DNA from 3 places in the Nonomuraea sp. GTA35 genome. Region 2 is predicted to be linked to each of the others. Evidence: riboswitches for the same ligand, from Rfam matches in the RefSeq annotation. Region 2 holds a riboswitch; each other region holds the start of a gene.
What was found. A riboswitch is a leader RNA that binds a small molecule or an ion and turns the genes downstream of it on or off. The one in region 2 is predicted to bind cyclic di-AMP.
Positions count from the first base shown of each region.

Region 1: it holds a riboswitch for cyclic di-AMP, as region 2 does, so the genes downstream of both, ACBJ32_RS28300 (C40 family peptidase) here and ACBJ32_RS27310 (hypothetical protein) in region 2, are expected to answer to the same signal.
Region 3: it holds a riboswitch for cyclic di-AMP, as region 2 does, so the genes downstream of both, ACBJ32_RS35935 (NlpC/P60 family protein) here and ACBJ32_RS27310 (hypothetical protein) in region 2, are expected to answer to the same signal.

Region 1 covers NZ_JBGNUV010000006.1:362,499-369,568, reverse strand. The annotation lists gene ACBJ32_RS28325 (MFS transporter) at 1-636, opposite strand, end outside; gene ACBJ32_RS28320 (hypothetical protein) at 706-1,467, opposite strand; gene serA (phosphoglycerate dehydrogenase) at 1,798-3,387, shown strand; gene ACBJ32_RS28310 (class I SAM-dependent methyltransferase) at 3,802-4,617, opposite strand; gene ACBJ32_RS28305 (SSI family serine proteinase inhibitor) at 4,718-5,107, shown strand; gene ACBJ32_RS28300 (C40 family peptidase) at 5,165-5,569, opposite strand; cyclic di-AMP (ydaO/yuaA leader) riboswitch at 5,777-5,921, opposite strand; gene ACBJ32_RS28295 (3-isopropylmalate dehydrogenase) at 6,020-7,057, shown strand.
Region 2 covers NZ_JBGNUV010000006.1:158,793-165,862, reverse strand. The annotation lists gene ACBJ32_RS27325 (YetF domain-containing protein) at 1-556, opposite strand, end outside; gene ACBJ32_RS27320 (rod shape-determining protein) at 553-1,527, opposite strand; gene ACBJ32_RS27315 (DUF5302 domain-containing protein) at 1,764-1,964, shown strand; cyclic di-AMP (ydaO/yuaA leader) riboswitch at 2,128-2,263, shown strand; gene ACBJ32_RS27310 (hypothetical protein) at 2,449-3,168, shown strand; gene ACBJ32_RS27305 (alpha/beta fold hydrolase) at 3,234-4,079, shown strand; gene ACBJ32_RS27300 (hypothetical protein) at 4,128-4,499, opposite strand; gene ACBJ32_RS27295 (roadblock/LC7 domain-containing protein) at 4,543-4,917, opposite strand; gene ACBJ32_RS27290 (hypothetical protein) at 4,947-5,732, opposite strand; gene ACBJ32_RS27285 (roadblock/LC7 domain-containing protein) at 5,736-6,110, opposite strand; gene ACBJ32_RS27280 (helix-turn-helix domain-containing protein) at 6,248-6,598, opposite strand; gene ACBJ32_RS27275 (NAD(P)-dependent oxidoreductase) at 6,653-7,070, shown strand, end outside.
Region 3 covers NZ_JBGNUV010000009.1:340,358-347,427, reverse strand. The annotation lists gene ACBJ32_RS35960 (type III pantothenate kinase) at 1-685, shown strand, start outside; gene ACBJ32_RS35955 (hypothetical protein) at 734-1,204, opposite strand; gene lysX (bifunctional lysylphosphatidylglycerol synthetase/lysine--tRNA ligase LysX) at 1,363-2,844, shown strand; gene ACBJ32_RS35945 (cytochrome P450) at 2,850-3,731, opposite strand; gene ACBJ32_RS35940 (LuxR C-terminal-related transcriptional regulator) at 4,233-4,445, shown strand; gene ACBJ32_RS35935 (NlpC/P60 family protein) at 4,477-5,523, opposite strand; cyclic di-AMP (ydaO/yuaA leader) riboswitch at 5,530-5,681, opposite strand; gene ACBJ32_RS35930 (amino-acid N-acetyltransferase) at 5,948-6,529, shown strand; gene ACBJ32_RS35925 (RDD family protein) at 6,615-7,070, shown strand, end outside.

The DNA of each region.
Region 1 (7,070 bases), 200 kb from region 2:
GGCGCGGGCGGTGCCGAAGAACGAGCCGAGCATGGCGAGGAGCAGGATGCCCGCGATCGTGACCGCCATCAGCCGGTAGCTGCCCAGCGTGCCGTCCCCGCCCTCGCTCGTGGCCAGGACCGGCGCGAGGATGCCGCTGATGGCGGTGGCCGCGCCGATGAACACCATCCGCCACTGCAGCAGCGACGTGCGCTCGTGGTAGTCGTTGGTCATCTCGCCGGGCATCGCCTTGTACGGCACCTCGAACAGCGCGTACGCCGTCGCCGCGGCCAGGAAGCACGCCCCCACGTACAGCGCCGCCGGCACCCCGGTCAGCGGCGGCCCCGCGAACACCAGGAAGAACGTGATCGGCAGCGTGCACGCCCCGGCCAGCAGCCAGGGCCGGCGCGGCCCCCAGCGCGAGACCGTCCGGTCGGACCAGCGCCCGACCAGGGGGTTGATGATCAGGTCCCAGACCTTCGGCGCGGTGACCACGACACCGGCCAGCCACGCGGGCACGGCCAGGAAGTTCGTCATGTAGAACAGCAGCAGCAGCCCGGGCACGCCGTTGAAGGTGGCCGTGCAGAACGAGCCCACCCCGTAGCCGAGGCGCACGCCCTTCGGAACGCTGGCCGTGCCCACCGCCGGTGTGATCATCCCCTCATTAGAACCGAGCGAGGGATTGTTTGGGAGGGCCCAGTTTTTCCCGGGCCCTCCGCCACGGGCCTAGTCCGAGACGTTGGCGCAGACGACGTGCGCGCCGATCTCGATCATGCGGCGCTCGCTGCGCGCGTCGGCCACCCTGGCCATCAGGATCGGCGCCCCGGAGGCGGCGAACTGCGGCAGCCGGGCGCGTACCAGGCGGTGCAGGTCGCGCACGACGTCCTCGGCGGCCGACATGTGCACCTTCACGTGCAGCATGATCCCGGTCGCCCCGGACGCGGTGCCGGCCTCGGAGATCCAGACGTGGTGCACGAGCGGGAAGTCCATGAGCAGGTACGCGATCGCCTGCCGCAGCGCGGGCAGGATCGGGTGCGTGCACCGGCGGTAACCCGGATCCACCTGCTGCATCGGCCCCGACAGGTGCGGCCGGGGCGCGGGCACCCAGGGCAGCGAGGGGGCGTGCGGGCTCGGCGGGGCCACCTGGGCCAGCGCGGCACCCCTCGACACGGTGGCCATCGCGCCCGTGGCGTAGGCGGCGGGAACCGCCCCCGACAGGACAGGCGTGGGCCCGGTGCGTGTCGTGGTCATGAAGTGCTGGAGATCGTCGATGGGCACGGCCGCGGCGGCTGGTCCGGCCGCGTCGATGACGATCTCGCGCACCCCGGTGACGCGCTGGATGTCCAGGATGGTGTCGGCGTCGCAGGCCGACAGGGAATGGCTGCCGCGGTGTCTGGCATAGGTCGCTGGGCTGGTGTATCCGAGCAGGACCCGGTCACCGGCCTGTGTCGTCCCCAGGACGACGGAACGATCTGGTCGCACTGCCACCAGGACTCCACCGTCGGCAAGAGCGCCCAGCAGGCGATGGGGCGTGCCATGCTGTGCGAGCACGTCGGCAAGCGCAGGATTCCCGATGCTCATATGACGAACCATAGGTAGTCGGCCACGGCTTATCAGGCTAATGGCGAATAAATCTCCCGATCAAGACAAAGATGTGAGCGGAGTGGATGAGTTTGCCGCGAGCTGGGTACGCCGGGTTCCGTCTCACATGCTGGCCCCTCGTGAATACGTTCACAAGCTGCGGATACACTCTGTGGGACCGCTGGGGGGTTCCGTGGACGGTGACCCCCCTCCGCCGTGCCTTAAGGATGCACAGACGTGAACAAGCCCGTCGTTCTGGTCGCAGAGGAGCTGTCCGAGGCTGGCCTCGCCGTACTCGGTGCTGATTTCGAGGTCCGCCACACCGACGGCGCCGACCGTTCCCAGTTCCTGCCCGCTCTCGCCGACGTGGACGCGCTCATCGTGCGCTCCGCCACCCAGGTCGACGCCGAGGCGATCGCCGCGGCCCCCAAGCTGCGCGTGGTCGCCCGCGCCGGTGTCGGGCTCGACAACGTCGACGTCGAGGCGGCCACCAAGGCCGGTGTCATGGTCGTGAACGCCCCGACCTCCAACATCACCAGCGCCGCCGAGCAGACGATCGCCCTCATCCTGGCCAGCGCGCGCAACACGGCCCAGGCCCACGCCGCGCTGAAGAACGGCGAGTGGAAGCGGTCGAAGTACACCGGTGTCGAGCTCGACGAGAAGGTCATCGGCATCCTCGGCCTGGGCAAGATCGGCCAGCTCGTGGCGCAGCGCCTGCAGCCGTTCGGCGTCGAGCTGATCGCCTACGACCCCTACCTGCCGCCGGCCCGCGCCGCGCAGATGGGCGTCAAGCTGCTCAGCCTCGAAGAGGTGCTCAAGCAGGCCGACTTCCTCACCGTGCACCTGCCCAAGTCCAAGGAGACGATCGGGCTCATCGGTGACAAGGAGCTGCACCAGGTCAAGCCGAGCGTCCGCATCGTCAACGTGGCCCGCGGCGGCATCGTGGACGAGAGCGCGCTCTACTCGGCGATCAAGGAGGGCCGGGTCGCGGGAGCCGGCCTGGACGTCTTCTCCAAGGAGCCGTGCACCGACAGCCCGCTGTTCGAGCTGGACCAGGTCGTCGTCACGCCGCACCTCGGCGCCTCCACGCACGAGGCCCAGGAGAAGGCCGGCACCCAGGTCGCGCGGAGCGTGAAGCTGGCGCTGGCGGGCGAGTTCGTGCCGGACGCGGTCAACGTCCAGGGCGGCGCCGTGGCCGAGGACGTCAAGCCGGGCCTGCCGCTGGCCGAGAAGCTCGGCCGCGTCTTCACCGCGCTGGCCGGCGAGGTGGCCACCAAGCTCGACGTCGAGGTGCGCGGCGAGATCGCCGCCCAGGACGTGCGGGTGATCGAGCTGGCCGCGCTCAAGGGCGTCTTCGCCGACGTGGTCGAGGAGCAGGTCACCTACGTCAACGCGCCGCTGCTGGCCAAGGACCGCGGCATCACCGTCGAGCTGGTCACCAGCTCCGAGAGCCCCGACTGGCGCAACGTGGTGACCGTGCGCGGCGTGCTCGCCGACGGCCGCACCGTGTCGGTCTCCGGCACGCTCTCCGGCCCCCGGCAGATCACCAAGATCGTCGAGGTCAACGGCTACGAGATGGAGATCGAGCCGACGGCCCACCTGTGCTTCTACACCTACACCGACCGCCCCGGCATCGTCGGCGTGGTGGGCAGGCTCCTGGGCGAGCACAGCATCAACATCGCCTCGATGCAGGTGGCCCGTGACGTCAAGGGCGGCAAGGCGCTCATCGCGCTGACCGTCGACTCCGCCATCCCCGCCGAGGTCGTCGAGCAGATCGGGTCCGAGATCGGCGCCGAGAGCGGCCGCTCGGTGGACCTGGAGGACTGACCTCCCGGATCTCGCGCAGGGCCGTCACCCGTCCGGGTGGCGGCCCTTTGCGTCTCAGCATGCAAGATACTAGGACTTCCGAGCAGATCCTCGGGTACTGTGGCTGCTAATGCGCCAGGTGTTCGTACTCATTGCCTGCCGCGGCGGGGCCTGTTAGGGCAGGTCGACGACCCGCCGCGGAGTGCGGCGTTGTGTCGGCCAGTAAGTCCCATTCGTCCGGTCCGTGACCCGGACCACGAGATCAGGCCCGGTCGGATTCGCGACCGGAGTCCGGCTTCCCACTGGAACGCGTCCGCGAAATGAGCTGAGTCACATGTACGACATGTACGCCTGGAACCGCACCGAAGAGCAGCAGGACGAGGCCGCCGAGGCCCTGCAGACCGCGCTGGACCGCCGCGACAACGGCGGCGCCCCTCAGAATTCGAGCCGGTAGAAGACGGCTGTCCGCCGTAGCGCGGGCACGAGCTTGATGACCGAGGCCACCGTCCGGTGCACGGCCGACAGGCGATCGAAGCCGTCGATGTCGAACGCGCTCACCACCTCCAGGCAGCGCAGCCCCGGATGGATGGCCCGCAGCGCGGCGGGGCCGTCGATCGCCCAGTGCATCGTGGCCCCGGCCTTCCGCACGGGTTTGTTGAGCCGCTGCAGCCGCAGCCCGAGCGGGCTCAGGGCGTCGAAGACGAACCCGCCGCCCGGGAAGCGGTCCACGATCGCCCGCAGCAGCGCGGGGCCTTCGCTCCGGTCGAGGTAGTAGAGCAGGCCCTCCGCGACGACCAGCGCGGGAGCGTCCGCGGGCACCCGCTCCAGCCAGCCCAGGTCGGTGACCGAGGTGCCGATCAGGTCGTGGCCCGGCCGCTCGGGGAACAGCCGCCGGCGCAGCTCGACGACCTCCGGATAGTCCACGTCGTACCAGCGCACGGACGGCGGCGGGTCCATCCGGTACACCCGGGTGTCGAGCCCGCAGCCCAGGTGCAACACGGTCGCCCCGGGACGGGCGCCGAGGAACTCGCCCGCCCACCTGTCGATGAAGCGTGCCCGCAGTGCCACGGCCCTGGCCATCCTGGCGTCGAGCCCGGTCTCGCGGAAGTCGTGGTCGATCCGCTCGATCGCCTCCGCCGCCATCCGGTCGCCGAGTATCGGGTGCGGGGAGGTCGCGTCGAGCGCTCTGCCGTACAGGGTGGCCAGGAGCGTCGCCTTCTCCCCGGTCAGGTGCACCTTCTCGGATGACATATCCGACACGCTACGCCCGTGGTACCAACACCTGCCCTTCTGGATACGAAGAGTGTTGATAGCGTCGCTATACGTGTTCATCCATGCAGGAGGTTCCCCCATGCGCGCTTCCCTGAGCGTGATCCGTCGCGCCGCGACCGTAGCCCTGCCCGCTCTGACCGTCGCGGCGCTGCTCGCCGTCCCCGCCCACGCGCAGGAGTCCTACCTGCGCATCACCACCTACCACGGCGGCAGCACCACGCAGTGGTTCCTGACCTGCCGTCCGGAAGGCGGCGTCCACCCCGACCCCGTCGCCGCCTGCGACAGGCTGGACGAGTTCGGCGGCGACCTGGACCGGATCAGGTACCGGCCGGACGTGCCCTGCCCGAAGATCTTCGACCCGGTGCACGTCGAGATCCGGGGCGACTATCGGGGCGAGCCGAAGGACTTCGCCGACGACTACCCGAACCCGTGCTTCGTGGCGCACCTCGCCGCCCCGATCGTGCCCTGACCGCCTGCTGAGGAGGACGAGCGGCCCCGCGGGGGAAAGCGGGGCCGCTCGGGCTTCTCAGAGGGTGGCGGTCACGTCGGCGGGCACGGTTTCGCGGCGCTGTTCGAGCTGTTCGGCCCACTGGCGCACGCCCTTGGGGTCCGGCCGGACAGCGCCGACGAAGGCCTGCCTGCGCCAGTGGGAGAGCTTCTCCTCCTTCACCACGTCGCCCGACCGCGGCGCGTGCACCATGTGGCCGGGCTTGGAGATCATCCCGACGTGGCCCAGGTTGCTGAAGAACACCAGGTCGCCGGGTCTTAGATCGTTCCAGGAGATCTTCCTGGAGAAGGCCCCGTACTGCTCGCGGGCCGTTCTCGGCAGGTCGATCCCCGCCTTCTCGTACGCCCGGAGCATGAGCCCCGAGCAGTCGTACCCTCGATCGCTGGTTCCGCCCCAGACGTACGGGATGCCGCGCTTGTCCATGGCGTAGTCGAGGGCGATCTTCCAGGCGGGTCTGGGCGCCTGGGCCTGCCTGATGCGCCGGATCTCGGCGCCGGTGAGGGTGGTGGTGTCCTTGTCGGTGGCGGACCGGGCGGCGACCTCGTCGCCGGTGGCCGCCTGGGCGGCGGGGGTGGCCAGGATGAGTCCGGCAGAAGCTGCTGCCAGGACGATGGCGGTGCGAGACAGAGCACTGTCCTTCCATACGGCCGACCGGGTTAGCTGACGGGCTCGGGCCTGGAAGACAGCCCTACGGCGCTGACCGCCGATTCGCCCCTGGGGGAAAGTGGGTCCCCGGCTCCACGCAGCGGCTGCGTGGATTAGGCTCGACGGACTCTAACGAAACGGTCAAAAGGTCGCAATCCCCCCAAACCGGACGTCCGGAAAATGAGATGGTGTGTTCGTCAGACGAGACGAGCCGGTATGGTTGCCGTCATGGAGTCGCGTAACATCCGCCTGGCCGTCATCCCTGGGGATGGCATCGGCACCGAGGTCGTCGCCGAAGGGCTCAAGGTCCTGGAGGCAGTAGGCACGAAGATCGAGCCCACGCACTACGACCTGGGGGCCGCACGCTACCACCGTACCGGCGAGACTCTCCCCGACTCGGTGCTCGACGAGCTGCGCGGCTACGACGCGATCCTGCTCGGCGCCATCGGCGACCCCAGCGTGCCGCCCGGCATCCTCGAGCGCGACCTCCTGCTGCGACTCCGCTTCGCCTTCGACCACTACGTCAACCTGCGGCCGGTCAAGCTGTTCCCCGGCGTGGCGACCCCCCTGGCCGGCACGCCGACGGAGAACATCGACATGATCGTCGTGCGTGAGGGCACCGAGGGCCTCTACGCCGGCACGGGCGGCGTCATGCGGCGCGGCACGCCGCACGAGATCGCCACCCAGGAGTCGCTCAACACCGCCCACGGCGTCGAGCGCGTGGTGCGTTACGCGTTCGAGAAGGCCAAGACCCGGCCGCGCAGGAAGCTGACCCTCGTCCACAAGACGAACGTGCTCACCTTCGCCGGCGACCTGTGGCAGCGCACGGTCAACCGCGTGGCCGAGGAGTACCCGGAGGTCAGCACCGACTACTGCCACATCGACGCGGCCTCGATGTTCTTCGTGACCCAGCCCGAGCGCTTCGACGTGGTCGTCACCGACAACCTGTTCGGCGACATCATCACCGACCTCGGCGCGGCCATCGCCGGCGGCATCGGCCTGGCGGCCAGCGGCAACATCAACCCGGAGGGCGCGGCGCCCAGCATGTTCGAGCCGGTGCACGGCAGCGCCCCCGACATCGCCGGCCAGGGCAAGGCCGACCCCACCGCGACCATCCTGTCCGTCTCCATGCTCCTCGACCACCTCGGCCTGCACGACGAGGCGGCCAGGGTCGAGCGGGCGGTCGCCGACGACATCGCCGAGCGCGGGGCAAGCCGCAGCACCAGCGAGATCGGCGACGACATCACCGCGCGAGTATCCGGCTAGGACCGCCTAGCCC
Region 2 (7,070 bases):
CCAGGGCGTCGAGCTTGCGCTCGATGCGGTCGAGCCGGGTACGCAGCTCCGCCACGTCACCCCGCTCGGCGGTCTCCTCGTCGGGCCGCAGCCTGACGAGCACGGCGCCGCCGGGCTCCAGCCGCACCAGGCTCGTGTCGGCCACGCTCGTGCCGCCTCTGAGCTGGATCGCCACGTCGACATCGGCCTGCCGCACGCCCAGCCGCCGCAGCGCCGCGTGCACGTATCCCCCGTCGCGGGCCAGCACGATCGGGCTGCCCTCGACCAGCCTGCCGATCGCCGGCACCGTCGCCGCCAGCCGCACCACGACCGCGTTCACCGCCATCAGGATCACCAGCCCGGCCAGGCCGCCGGCCAGCGAGTCGTCAGGCCCGATGATCGCGTTCTGCACGACGTTGCTCATCAGCAGCATGACCACGAAGTCGAAGTTGTTGAGCTGGGCGATGCCCCGCTTGCCGCCGATGCGCAGCAGCGCCGCCACGGTCACGTACACCGCGACGGTCCTGACGGCCTTGTCGGCGAGCGAGACCCCGCTGTGGAACAGGTCGTCGATCATGTACGGCCGCCACGGAGCCTCCCGATCAGGCCCAGCTCGTCCACGCACCGGCCCAGCCCCAGCGCCACGCACTCCAGCGGGCGCTCGGCCCTGCGCACGGGCATGCCCAGCGTCTCCCGCAGCCGCCGCCCGAGCCCGCGCAGCAGCGATCCGCCGCCGACGAGCACCGCGCCGTGCTCGCCGAGGTCGGCGGCCAGCTCGGCCGGGCAGCGCTCCACCGTCTCCATCGCCGCCCGCGCGATCGACTCGACCGGCTGCCCGGTGGCCTCGAAGATGTGCTGGACGGGCAGCGTCAGCTCCCGCTCGCGGCCGGTGCCGGGGTCGCGGGCCCGCACGACGACGTGCCCGTCGTGCGCGTGCCGCTTGGCCGACTCGGCCTCGCGGTCGTCGAGCTGCAGCCCGTGCTCGCGCTCCACGAAGCGGGCGATGGCCCTGTTCACGGCCTGCCCGCCGTACGGCACCGAGCCGGTCGCCACCACGGACTCGCCGGACAGCACGGCGATCCGCGCGGCGTCGCGGCCGATGTCGATCACCATGTGCCCGGTGCGGTCGGCGGGTGAGATGCCCGAGCCGAGCGCCACGGCCAGCGCGTGCGGGACCAGGTGCACGGTCCTGGCGTCCGCCTCGTACGCGATGTCCTGCAGCGCCTCGCGGTCGATCGGGGTGGAGTCGCAGGGCAGCGCCATGACCAGGCGCGGCCTGGCGTACGGGTGCCAGTGCACCTTGCGCAGGAAGTGCCGGATCATGCGCCGGGCGAGCTCGGCGTCGGCAGGCAGCCCGCCGCTGACGGGCCAGTGGGTGCGCCCGCCGGAGTCGGCGGCGGCCTCCGCGCCGTATCCGACGATCTTGCCCGTGCGGTCGTCGCACACGACGACCGAGGGCTCGTCGAGCACGATGCCCTTGCGTTTGACGTAGATCCGCGTGCTCGCCGCTCCCAGATCCATCGCCAGGTCACGACCGAGGAGTCTCATCGCGGGATTACTTTCCGGATCCGTTCCAACACAACACCACGAACGGAACGGATCCCCTTTACCTGTTACCCCTGGAGCTGTGATCGACGAAGACCGCGAGGCCACGGGCAGGGCCGCTCGGGCGGTCCCGGCCCGGTCTTCCGCTTGCTGTCTTTCACCGCGCAGTGAGCCCGGTTTCGCGTCATAAGCGGTGCCGTGCGAAGCTGTGAACTGTCCCCAACACCATGGAGGTCCTCATGGCGGATACACCGGAGCCGGAAGTCAGCGAAACTCCCGAGGACGAGCTGAAGCGCAAGTTCCGCGAGGCGCTGGAGCGCAAGCGCAACCAGCACGGCGGATCGGGCGCGGGTGGCAGGGGCGGCGACCCATCCAAGATCCACGGGGCGCACGGTCCGGCTGCGAGTAAAAGATCGTTCAGGCGCAAGAGCGGCGGCTGACGCTGGAATTCTGCGGGGGTACGGCGTGCCGTGCCCCCTTTTCCTTTGCCGGGACAGGTAGATCTTTCGCCCGATTCGTGAAGAATCGTTTGCAGATGTCCGTTTCCGTGGCTACTGTAATCGCCATTACCAGCCGGTGACCCAGTCCTTACCCCAGGAGGACGGCCGGTTGGCGCCGAATCCCGAACTTCGGGAACCGGGGAACCACCTCCGTTGGGGTGAATCCGGCTCCGTGCCGGTAGGGCAACTCCACCGCCCGAACCCGTCAGCTAACCCGGTAGGCGTGATGGAGAGGACAACTTACCCCATGCATCAGCGCGTCGTACCCCCGGACCGCGTCTTGACGGCCGCCTGCTGAGCGGCCCCCTTCCTCAAAGGCTCGTATCTTGCGCTCCGCGTAGCGACCTCGCGGCGCTCTGCCCCGCTGCGCCCTCATCCCCTGAGTGCAACCTCCCTGTCCCCCAGTGAAGGGTTTTGCTGCTTCATGTATGCCCGTTTTGGCCTGCGTTCCCTCGCCGTGCTGACCGCCTCCGCCGCCTGCGCGATGAGCATCGCCGGCACGGCCGCCCACGCCGACACCGACACCGGTGAAAAGATCTTGCTCAAGGGCTCGACCACTGCCTCGTACTTCTGGGACGACGCCTCCGGCCGCGCCGGTGACACGGGCCTGCCGGCCAGCGGCAAGCCGATGCAGAAGGGGCTGGCCGCCAGCCCGAGCTGGCCGCTGCTGACCGAGGGTTACGTGGTCTACAAGGGCAAGAAGATGCCCTTCTTCGTGGGCGACCGCGGGCCGGGCGCGCCCTCCAACCGCGGCATCATGCTGGACCTCGACGCCAAGACGTTCGCCGAGCTGACCGGCGGCGAGTTCAACTCCAGCACGCTGGGCGTGGACGGCATCGGCGGCCAGGGCCACATCGAGGTCGACTACGTCATCACCAAGTGGGGCGACGGCGTGGGCAAGAAGAACTACCCGGTGCCGTTCTCGACCGGCGCCTGGGCCGAGCGCGACACCAACCCGGCGACCCCGCCGCAGGCCGAGGACACCTCCGCCGCGGGTGGCAGCCTCCCCGACGCTCCCGCGGACGAGCCGGAGAAGGAGTCCGGCCTGGTCGGCACCGCGCTGATGGCCGGCGTGCTGTCCGTGGCGGGCGGTGGCGCGCTGCTCGGCGGGGAGCGCCTGCGGGCCGCGTTCATGAAGCGCTGAGCTCCCGCATCAATCGGAGCGGATGACCTTTACGTGACGACGACCAGAATGTCATTCTGGTCGTCGTGACCATCCGCGCAGCCGCGAACGGCATCGACATCGCCTACGAGAGCTTCGGCTCACCCACCGGGCGCCCGCTGCTCCTCATCATGGGGCTCGGCGCCCAGCTCATCCAATGGGACGAGGGGTTCTGCGAGCTCCTGGCGGAGCAGGGACACCACGTCGTACGGTTCGACAACCGCGACGCGGGCCTGTCCACGCACCTCCACGAGCACGGCCTGCCCGCGATGGGAGCCGCGCCGCCGTACCTGCTGGACGACCTGGCAGATGACACCGCGGCCCTCATGGACGCGCTCGGCTGGCCGGCGGCCCACGTCGTGGGCGCCTCGATGGGCGGCATGATCGCCCAGACGCTGGCCATCCGGCACCCCGGCCGGGTGCTGACCCTGACCTCCGTCATGTCCACGCCGGGCCCCTCCGTGGCCCCGCCCACGGAGGCCGCCGCCGCCGTCCTGATGGGCAGGCCGGCCGAGGGCCGCGAGGCGGTGCTGGAGCAGGCGGTGCGGACCTGGTCGACCATCGGCTCGCCGGGCTACGAGCTGGACCGGGAGAAGATCAGGGCGACGGCCGGGCTGGCCTACGACCGCTGCTTCGACCCGGCGGGCACGGCCAGGCAACTGGCCGCGATCATGGCGTCGGGCGACCGTACGGAGCTGCTCGCCCGGGTCGAGGTGCCCACGCTCGTGCTGCACGGGGAGGCTGACCCGCTGGTCCCGGTGGCGGGCGGCCGGGCCACGGCCGCGGCCGTCCCCGGGGCGCGGCTGGTGACGTACCCGGGGATGGGGCACGACCTGCCGCGCGAGCTCTGGCCGAGCTTCGTCGCCGAGATCACCAAGCTGACCTCGCCCTGACGACGCCGGTGGCCCGCCCCCGCGGGGCCGGGCCACCGGATCGGGCGTTCAGACCTCCAGCTTCTCCTCGATGCCCCGGAGCTGGTGGCGGGCCAGCGCCAGGTTGGCGCGGTTGCGGTCGAGCGCCAGGTACAGGAACAGGCCCTTGCCGCCGCGCCCGGTGATCGGGCGGATGATGTGGTACTGGCCGCTCAGCGTGATCAGGATGTCCTCGATGGCGTCCTTGAGGCCCAGCGAGTCCATCGTGCGCAGCTTGGCCTTGACGACCTCCGTGTTGCCGGCCGCGGCGATCTGCAGGTCCAGGTCCTTGGAGCCGCCGAGGGCCCCCAGTGCCATGCCGCTGCCGTGGTCGACGATCGCGGCCCCGATGGAGCCGTCGATGCTCATCATCTCCTTGAGCGACACGTCCATGCCGGCCATGTCTTCTCCTCTCACTGTTCGCGAGTCACTGTTTGTTCGCGAGTCACTGTTTGCGAGCTGAGACGGCGGCCACGGCGGCAGCCGTCTTCCTGCCCTCCAGTCGCAGCAGCCCGACGTTCGCGCCGGGTCCGGCCAGGACCGTGAGGACGATGGTGGGGCCGGCGGCGTAGAAGGCCGTGAAACCGGCGGTGCCGGAGATGAGCGTCTCCTCGAGCGTCCCCTGGCCGGTGATGAGGAGCATCCGCCTGCTCATCGCGAGCAGCGCCGCCGACAGCGCCGCCGCCTGCTCGCCCGACTCCCCTGGAAGGTCGCAGGCGAGCTGCAGGCCGTCCACGGTGCAGGCGACGCTCCCCTGGACGTCCGGGGTGCGCTCGCGCAGCAGCGCCATCTCCTCCAGAACCTCTTGCCGTAGCTCCACCGGTGGCCTCCTCCTGAGTGAGGGGAACCTCACGACAGCTCCTCGAGCGCCTTCTTCAGCCGCATCAGCAGCGCCAGATCGGTCGGGTCGCCCGTCACGGGCGGGCCCAGCGGCTGGGCCCGCGCCTGCGGGTCGTGCGGCGGATGCTCGCCGGGCTTCCGCCGTAGGGGCAGGTCGGGCGCGGCCAGCAGCCCCGAGGCGGCCAGCCGGCGCACCGCCAGCAGCACCGGGTACGCCGGCCGGCCGATCTGCTTGGCCAGCTCCAGCGGGGTCGCCTTCTGGTCGGCCCTGACGATGACCTCCCACTGGACGCGGCTCAGCGTCACCCCGTGCCCGGGCAGCCGGGGCAGCGGCCGTACCGGGAGGGTGTCCACGTCGGCGGAGGGCCAGATCTGGGCGAGCTGCGCCCGCCGCCGCGCGCACTCCCGCACCAGCCCCGGCACGTCGAAGAACCACTGCCCGCCCAGCCAGTGCCGCTCCCCGGGGCGGAACTTGGGCCGTGTCCCGCTGACCGGCAGCAGGAAGAAGGCCGCGTCCAGGACCCCGCCGAGCACCGCGTACTGCAGCTCGCCCTGCGTGAGCGGCCCCTCGGCGAGCAGCCGCTCGCAGCCGCCGTCGGCCTGCAGCCGGCGCAGTGCCGCCTCGCTCATCAGCCCCCTGGCCGCGAGCAGCCGTTCCACGCTGGGGGCCTGGGCGCACTCCATGTACGTCACGCGTCCGTCCGAGAGGAAGATCGTGCCGTTCCTGCCGACCTGGAGCGCGCCGGTGGAGCGCTCGCGGGCGAGCCCGGCCAGGAGTGTGTCGAGCTTGGCCATGGGTCACGTCGCAAGCCGGCTGGAGATGGTGCGCAGGCGGTACCTGGCCAGGGCGAGGTTGGATCGTTCCAGGTCAAGGCGTACGTAGATGACCAGCGGCCCCTCGAACACGGTCTCCAGCAGCCGCAGCAGATGGTGACCCTTGTCCGTGGTGACGAGCATGTCGTCGATGCGGATGACGTCGCCCGGGCAGGTGCGGGCCAGGCCGTCGGTGGTGGCGCGCAGGGCCTCGGTCAGCGCGGCGGCCGACCGGTCGGCGTCCACGCCCACAGCCGTGCTGAAGGCCACCGGCATGCCGCTCGTGTGGTCCACCAGCATGGCGTCCAGCGCGCCCGGTATGGACATGACCTCTGCCAGGCAGCCGTCGATTCCCAGCACGTGACCTCCCTCACCGTGGTGGAACGCAGACAGCGTAGGGCGAAGGGGACGGGCCCGCGTGACGGCCGGTCACGGGTGTGGAGGTTTTATACGGCTGCGGAGTAGAAAAGCACCACTGGTACGGAAAAACGTATGATTTATGAGAATTTCTCGCGGCAGCGCATGATCTCGGCGACATTCCGCTCGGCCCAGTCGGCCACCACGGAGATCGGCCCGTGCAGCGAGCGCCCGAGCTCCGTCAGCGTGTACTCCACCCGCGGCGGCACCTCCGCGAACACCTCCCGCGTCACCAGCCCGTCCTGCTCCATGGCGCGCAAGGTCTGCGTCAGCACCTTGGGCGTGACCCCGCCGATCCGCGTTCTGAGCTGGGTGAAGCGCATGGGCCCGCCGTCCAGGCAGAGCAGCACCAGCGCCGACCACTTATCGCCGATCCGATCCAGGACCACCCTGGTCGGGCAATTGGGGTCGAAGACATCACCGGTATCCATAAGGTACTTATAGCACGATGAAGTAACCAGTATCCGATGGATACTCTTGGCGGCATGAAGATCCTTCTCTTCGGCGCGACCGGCATGCTCGGCAGCCGCATCGCCGCCGAGCTCCGCGACCGCGGCCACGAGGTCACCGGCCTCAGCCGCAAGGGCCCCGACAAGGGCGACGTCCACGACACCGCCGCGCTGGCCGAGGGCCACGACGTGATCGTCTCGGCGATCGCCCCGCCGCGCGACGGCACCGAGCCGGAGCCGCCCTTCCTGGCGGCCAACCGCGCGCTCATCGACGGCGCGCGGGCATCAGGGGTGCGGCGGCTGATCGTCGTGGGCGGCGCGGGCAGCCTCCAGGTGGCCCCGGGGCAGGACCTGGTCGACACGCCCGGCTTCCCGGACGTCTACAAGAAGGAGGCGCTGGCCGGCCGGGCGCTCCTGCGCCTGTACCGGGAGGTCGAGGACCTCGACTGGACGT
Region 3 (7,070 bases), on a different contig from region 2:
CCGCACCGCCGACGAGATCGCTGTCGTGCTCCAGGGTTTGCTGGCCCAGTCGCCGCTGCTCAAGGGGGCCGACGTTGACGGCATCGCCATCTGCTCCACCGTGCCGAGCGTGCTGAACGAGATGCGCGAGATGTGCCGCCGCTACTACGGCGACGTGACCGCGGTGATCGTGGAGCCGGGCATCCGCACCGGGGTGCCCGTACGCATGGACAACCCCAAGGAGGTCGGCAGCGACCGCATCGTGAACGCGCTGGCCGCCATCGACCAGTACGGCGGCCCCTGCGTCATCGTCGACTTCGGCACCGCGACCTCCTTCGACGCGGTCTCGGCCAAGGGCGAGTACGTCGGCGCCGTCACCGCCCCCGGCATCGAGATCTCCGTGGACGCGCTGGCCGCCGCCGGCGCGCAGCTCCACAAGGTCGAGCTGGTCAGGCCGCGTTCGGTGATCGCCAAGAACACCGTCGAGGCGCTGCAGGCGGGCATCATCTACGGTTTCGCCGGCCAGGTGGACGGCATCGTCGAGCGCATGGCGGCGGAACTGGCCGACGATCCCGACGAGGTCACCGTCGTGGCCACCGGCGGGCACGCCGCCCTGGTGGTGGGCGAGTCGCGCTCGATCGACGTGCACGAGCCGTGGCTCACCCTCATCGGGCTCCGGCTGGTCTACCACCGCAACGCCTCATGAGAAAGGAAACGGCCCCCGCGCGACGCGGGGGCCGTTCCCTTTTCTAGGTCACTCGCCCTCGGCGGTGTAGAGGTACTCCCAGGGACCGCACTTCTTCGGGTAACCCCCGTGCGGGCTGATCTGGCAGACCTTCGCCCGCAGGCTGTAGACGTCGTGCTCCTGGAAGCCGAACTTCTTGTAGCCGGGGTAGCCGCAGTACTTCTTGGCGTAGACCGGGGACCATTCGTGGTCGAAGTCGCTGGCCTGGAACTGGACGTACGCGCACTTGCCGCCCTCTTCGTAGCTGCGGTCGTCCAGATCGAACAGCTTGCCCCTGACCTTGACCACGTTCGAGTCGCCGTGGTGGTCCCAGTCGACGCCGACCCAGCCCTGCGCCTTGGCCAGGCCGTGCTTGGCGTAGGCGGGGCCCCAGTCCTCGGAGTAGTCGTACGAGCTCGCCTGGGCCGAAGCCGGCAGCGACAGGGCCACAGCGGTGGTCGCGGCGACAGCGGCGAGACCGGTCGCGATCTTCTTGAACATCTTTGTCTCCTCGAGCTCCCCATGGGCCGGTTCCCTACCGGCTCCCCCCCGAGCTCGTAAGGAAGTTGTAAACCGGGGCTCTTGCAGCGCTCCTTCAGCGACCCTGCAGGGGGCCGACGAGCCCTTGCAGTTCGCCATATCCCCTACTCTTTGTTGTTGTGAGCGACGAACTTCCCGAGCAGATGCGCATCCGGAGGGAGAAGCTCGACCGCCTTCGCAGCGAGGGCGTCGATCCTTACCCGGTGAATTTCCCACGCACGGCGACCAACGCCGAGGTCAGGGAGAAATACCAGGGCCTGGAGCCCGACACCGCGACCGGCGACCAGGTCGCCGTGGTCGGGCGCGTCATGCTCAACCGCGTGGGCGGCAAGCTCTGCTTCGCCACGATCCGCGACGGCGGCGCCGATCTGCAGGTGATGATCTCGCTCGACAAGGTGGGCGAGGAGTCGCTGGCGAGCTGGAAGCGCGACGTCGACCTGGGTGACCACGTCGGCGTGATCGGCGAGGTGATCACCTCCCGCCGCGGCGAGCTGTCCATCCTCGCCGACAGCTGGCAGATCACCGCCAAGTGCCTGCGCCCGCTGCCGGAGAAGCACATCGGCCTCACCGACCCCGAGGCGCGGGTCCGCCAGCGTTACGTCGACCTCATCGTCAACGACGAGGCCAGGAAGATGGCCCGGCTGCGCAGTGCCACGGTGCGCGCGGTGCGCGACTTCTGGCACGAGGAGGGTTACCTCGAGGTCGAGACGCCGATGTTGCAGCCGATCCACGGCGGCGCCGCGGCCCGGCCGTTCAAGACCCACATCAACGCCTACGACATGGAGCTCTACCTTCGCATCGCGATCGAGCTCTACCTCAAGCGGCTCGTGGTGGGCGGCATCGAGAAGGTCTTCGAGATCAGCCGGACCTTCCGCAACGAGGGCGCGGACTCCACGCACAACCCCGAGTTCACGATGATCGAGGCCTACGGGACGTACCTCGATTACCACGACATGGCCGACCTGACCCAGCGAATGATCCAGCGTGCCGCCCTGGCCGCGCTGGACGGCACGGTGGTCGTGCACGACGGCGCGGAGGTCGACCTCGGCGGTGCGCAGTGGCCCCGCATCCCGCTCTACCACCTGGTCTCCGAGGCGGTGGGCGAGGAGATCACCACCTCCACCACCCTGGAGGAGCTGCGCAAGATCGCCGACCGGCGCGAGATCCACTGGGATCCGAAGTGGGGCCCGGGCAAGCTCGTCCAGGAGCTGTTCGAGGAGCTGGTGGAGCACACGCTGATCCAGCCCACGTTCGTCATGGACTACCCGCTGGAGACCTCCCCGCTGGCCCGCGTGCACCGCGACAACCCGCTGCTGACCGAGAAGTGGGACCTGATCGGCTTCGGCACCGAGCTGGGCACCGCCTTCTCGGAGCTCAACGACCCGATCGACCAGCGCCGCCGCCTCGTGGAGCAGTCCATGCTGGCCGCCGGGGGCGACCCGGAGGCCATGCAGCTCGACGAGGACTTCCTCCAGGCGCTGGAGTACGCCATGCCGCCCACCGGAGGCATGGGCGCGGGCATCGACCGGCTGATCATGGCCTTCACCGGCAGGAACATCCGCGAGACCATCCTGTTCCCGCTCGTCAAGCCCACCCAATAGGCCGGTCAGGAGCGCCGCAGCCGCACCGGCAGCGAGGCGAGCCCGCGCAGCACCACGTTCTCCTTGTACGGCGGCGCGGGCTCGGCCAGCTCCAGCCGGGGCGCCGCCGAGGCGAGGGCCGACAGCGCGATCTCGCCCTCCATCCGCGCCAGCGTGGCCCCGAGGCAGAAGTGGATCCCCAGCCCGAAGGCGAGGTGCCGCTCCGGCGAGCGGGTCACGTCGAAGCGGCCAGGATCGGGAAAGACCGCCGGGTCACGATTGGCCGCGCCTATCACGGCCATCACCGGCGTGCCCTTCGGCACCGGCGTCCCGCCCAGCGACACGTCCTCCAGCGCGACCCTGACGGTGAGCTGCACCGGCGGGTCGTACCGGAGCACCTCCTCCACCACTTCCCTGGGCCGCCGCGCCGCCTGCGCCAGCAGCCCGTGCCGGAGCAGGGCCAGGACGCCGTTGGCGATGAGGTTGACGGTCGTCTCGTGGCCGGCCACGAGCAGGAGCACACAGGTGGCCAGGAGCTCGGCCTCGGTGAGCTCCCGCACGCCTGTCAGCGCGCTCAGGAGGTCGTCACCGGGCCGCTCCCGCCTGATCGCGGCGAGCTCGCGGAAGTAGTCGCCGAACTCCCTTCTGGCCCGCCCGGTTTCCGATAAGAGGCCTTCTGTAAGCATCGGGTCAAGGCCGCGGGCAAGCTTCTCGCTCCAGCCGCGAAAGCGTTCGTGGTCCTCTGGAGGCACCCCGAGCATCTCGCTGATCACCATGACCGGCAGCGGGTAGGCGAGCCCCGACACGAGGTCGGCCTCGTCGGGCAGCGCGCGGATCAGCGACGCGGCGATCTCCTCGACGCGCGGGCGGAGCCGTTCGATCATGCGCGGGGTGAACGCCCTGCTCACCAGGGCACGCAGCCTCGTGTGGTCCGGTGGATCCAGCCATAGGAACGATGCAACGGGCTGACCTGGGTCGGCGCCGTTCTGCCTGCCGGAGCCGCGGCCGAAGCGCGGGTCGCGGAGCAGGGTCGTGCACAGCTCGTGCGTGGTGGCGACGAGCAGACCCCCGCGCGTACGGAAGAGGGCGCCACGCGCGCTCAGCTCCCGATAGCGGGAGTAAGGATCATGCAGAAATCCCCGATCGAACGGATCAAAACCCAGGACATCAGCCGGGCTCAGAGCCGCCGGATCCGGAGCACCGGGAGGCCCCATGAGATCGCTCATCCTGGACTGATCGGCGCCGACATATCGCGAGTAGGTCACATATTTCGGATCATGTCAATAGTGCTGGTCAAGCGCGGCGATTGTAATGCTTGACGACCTTTCCAGGATGCGTTTACCGTCTGCGAGGAGCGACTTCGGCCCGGTGAAGAGGCCCAAGTCAGCTGTTGGGGGGGAGGGCTCCCGATGGATGTGCTCACTGAAGGTGTTGAGCTGAGCCATGCGGATCTTGCATTGCTCGCGGAGCTGGCCAAGGGGGTCACGGTCGACCGGGTGGGCAGACGGCTGGACATCAGCGGGCGCACAGTGCGCAGGAGACTACGTGGCATCTGCGACCGCATCGGTGTCGCCACGGCGATCGAGGCCGTGGCATGGGCGGCCCGCCGCCAGCTGATCTAGCGGCGAGCGGCCAGGGGAAGGGGGTCCGGGGTCAGTCGGCGATGCGTACCGCGCCGGCGAACGGCCTGTTGGCGATCGAGGCGATCCGTACGACGTCACCGGTCTGCGGCGCGTGCACCATCATGCCGCCGCCCAGGTAGATGCCCACGTGGTGCAGGTCGCTGTAGAAGAACACCAGGTCGCCGGGGCGCATCTCCTCGCGTGAGATGTGCCTGCCGGCGGTCCACTGGCTGCCGGTGTAGTGCGGCAGGGAGATGCCGACCTTCTGGTAGGCGGCCATGACCAGGCCCGAGCAGTCGTAGGAGCTGGGGCCCTCGGCGCCCCAGACGTACGGCTTGAGCTGCTGCGTGAGCGCCCACCGCGCGGCCTGGGCGGCCTTGCCGCTGCCAACGATCGGCAGGTTGACGCGCTGCGCCCGCGTGCCGGGACGGCCGGCCTCGCCCAGCGCCCGCCTGAACAGGTTGCTCTCGACCTTGGTGACCAGCTTGGTGATCTTGTCGCGCTTGGTGTCGAGCTCGGAGACGATCTCCTGGACCTCGTCGATGCGTGCCTGGGCGCCGGCCCTGGCGCGCTCGGCGGCCTCCCTGGCCTGGGTGACCTGGTTGACCTCCGCGCCCTGCTGCTGCTCCAGCACGTCCATGGTGGCGGCGCGGTCGAGGAAGGAGTCGGGGTCGCCGGCGGTGGCGAACGCCAGCATCCGGTTCAGCCCGCCGGTCATGTACGCGTTCTGGGCCAGCAGCGCGACCTCCGTACGCTTGGCCTCGAGCTCGGCCTCACTGGTCGCCAGCGTCTTCCGCGCCGCGTCGGCGGCCTTCTTGGCGGTCTTGAGCTTCTCGCGCTGGCCGTTGTACTCCTCGGTCAGCGTCTCGATCTCGTTGTGCATCTTCTCGACCTGCTTGGCCAGGTCCTGGAGTGAAGGCTTGGGGTCCGCGGACGCCGGGCCGACGGGAATGGCGATCAGGAGCGCCGCGACTGTGAGACTCACCACACCGCCGAGGCGGCGTGATCGCCGGAGCCGTTCCTGAGGGCGCGCGTGCTTGCCCGCCGTCTTCTCCCCGCCGTTGCGCGTGCGCTTCACCAACCAAGCTCCCTTCCTCGACGCCTACCGGGTTAGCTGACGGGTTCGGGCCGGAGCAGCCCTACCGAACGACTCGGATTCACCCCTGGCGGCGGGCGATGGGGGTCGCCGCCGGTGGGTCCCCGGCTCCCCTCGCGGGGATTGGGCGTGTTCCTCGCGCGCGACACGCGGGGAACATCGTCGCTGGACACTAATGCACTCCGAGTTCGTGCTCAACCGGAACTGCCGAGTTCATAGAGGTTTCACAACCGAAGGGTCACAAGGTGATCTCGTGCCTGACTGTGCTGATCGGACTTTATGTCCCCTTCGTTGCTGCTTCAGCCGGATGTGGGGAGCGTGCTCATATGGCCACCACATGTAACAGGATGGGCCCAGAGATGGGAGTTAAGTCTGAGCCGTAATGACATCTGTACTCTGGAGGGCCATGGAGCAGGTGGCCGAACTGGCAACGTCCGAGACCGGGCCCGAGACCGCGGTGGTGGTCCGGCGTGCCCGCACGCCCGACGTCCGGACGGTCAGGCGGCTGGTCGACACCTACGCGGGCGCAGGTCCTCGGCTCCTGGAGAAGGCCACGGTCACCCTGTACGAGGACGTACAGGAGTTCTGGGTGGCCGAGCGGGGCGGGCAGGTCGTCGGCTGCGGTGCGCTCCACGTGCTGTGGGAGGATCTCGCGGAGGTCCGCACCGTGGCGGTGGATCCGGAGTGCCGCGGCATGGGCGTCGGCCATCGGATCGTCTCGGCGCTGATACAGCACGCGAAGGATCTGGGTCTGCGACGTGTATTCTGTCTGACTTTTGAGGTGGACTTCTTCGCGAGGCACGGCTTCCGCCCGATTCAGGGCACGCCGGTCTCTCCCGAGGTCTACGCCGAGCTGCTGGCCTCGTACGACGAGGGTGTGGCGGAGTTCCTCGACCTGGAACACGTCAAACCGAACACCCTGGGCAACACCCGCATGCTGCTCCATCTGACATCGGGTGACGCAGACCTTGACCAGATGGAAAGGTGATTGTTGATACCTATGTCGATACGTTGGGCAGCACAGGCATGTGTCCTGACACGTGCCACATGCGCACTCGAAGCGAGGTGACACGGTGAGCACCGGACAGCCGCCGTATCCGCAGGACGAATCCGGCGAGAATTCCGCGCCCGGCACCCCTTACGGGCAGCAGAACACGGGCCGCCACCCTGGCGAGCCCGACCCGGACGTGACTGTGGTCGGCTACCGGGCGGACGACGCCTACGGCCAGCAACCCCAGTACGGCCAGCAGCAGGGTTACGGCCAGCAGGGTTACGGCCAGCAGCAGGGCTATGGCCAACCCCAGCACGGCCAGCAGCAGGGCTACGGCCAGCAGGGCTACGGACAGCAATACGACCAGCAGCAGTACGGTCAGCAGCAGGGCTACGGCCAGCAACAGCAGTCCCAGCCCGACTACGGCCAGCAGCAGGGCTACGGGCAGCAATACGACCAGCAGCAGTACGGTCAGCAGCAGGGCTACGGCCAGCAACCCCAGTCGGGCCAGCAGCCCCAATACGGCCAGCAGCAGGGC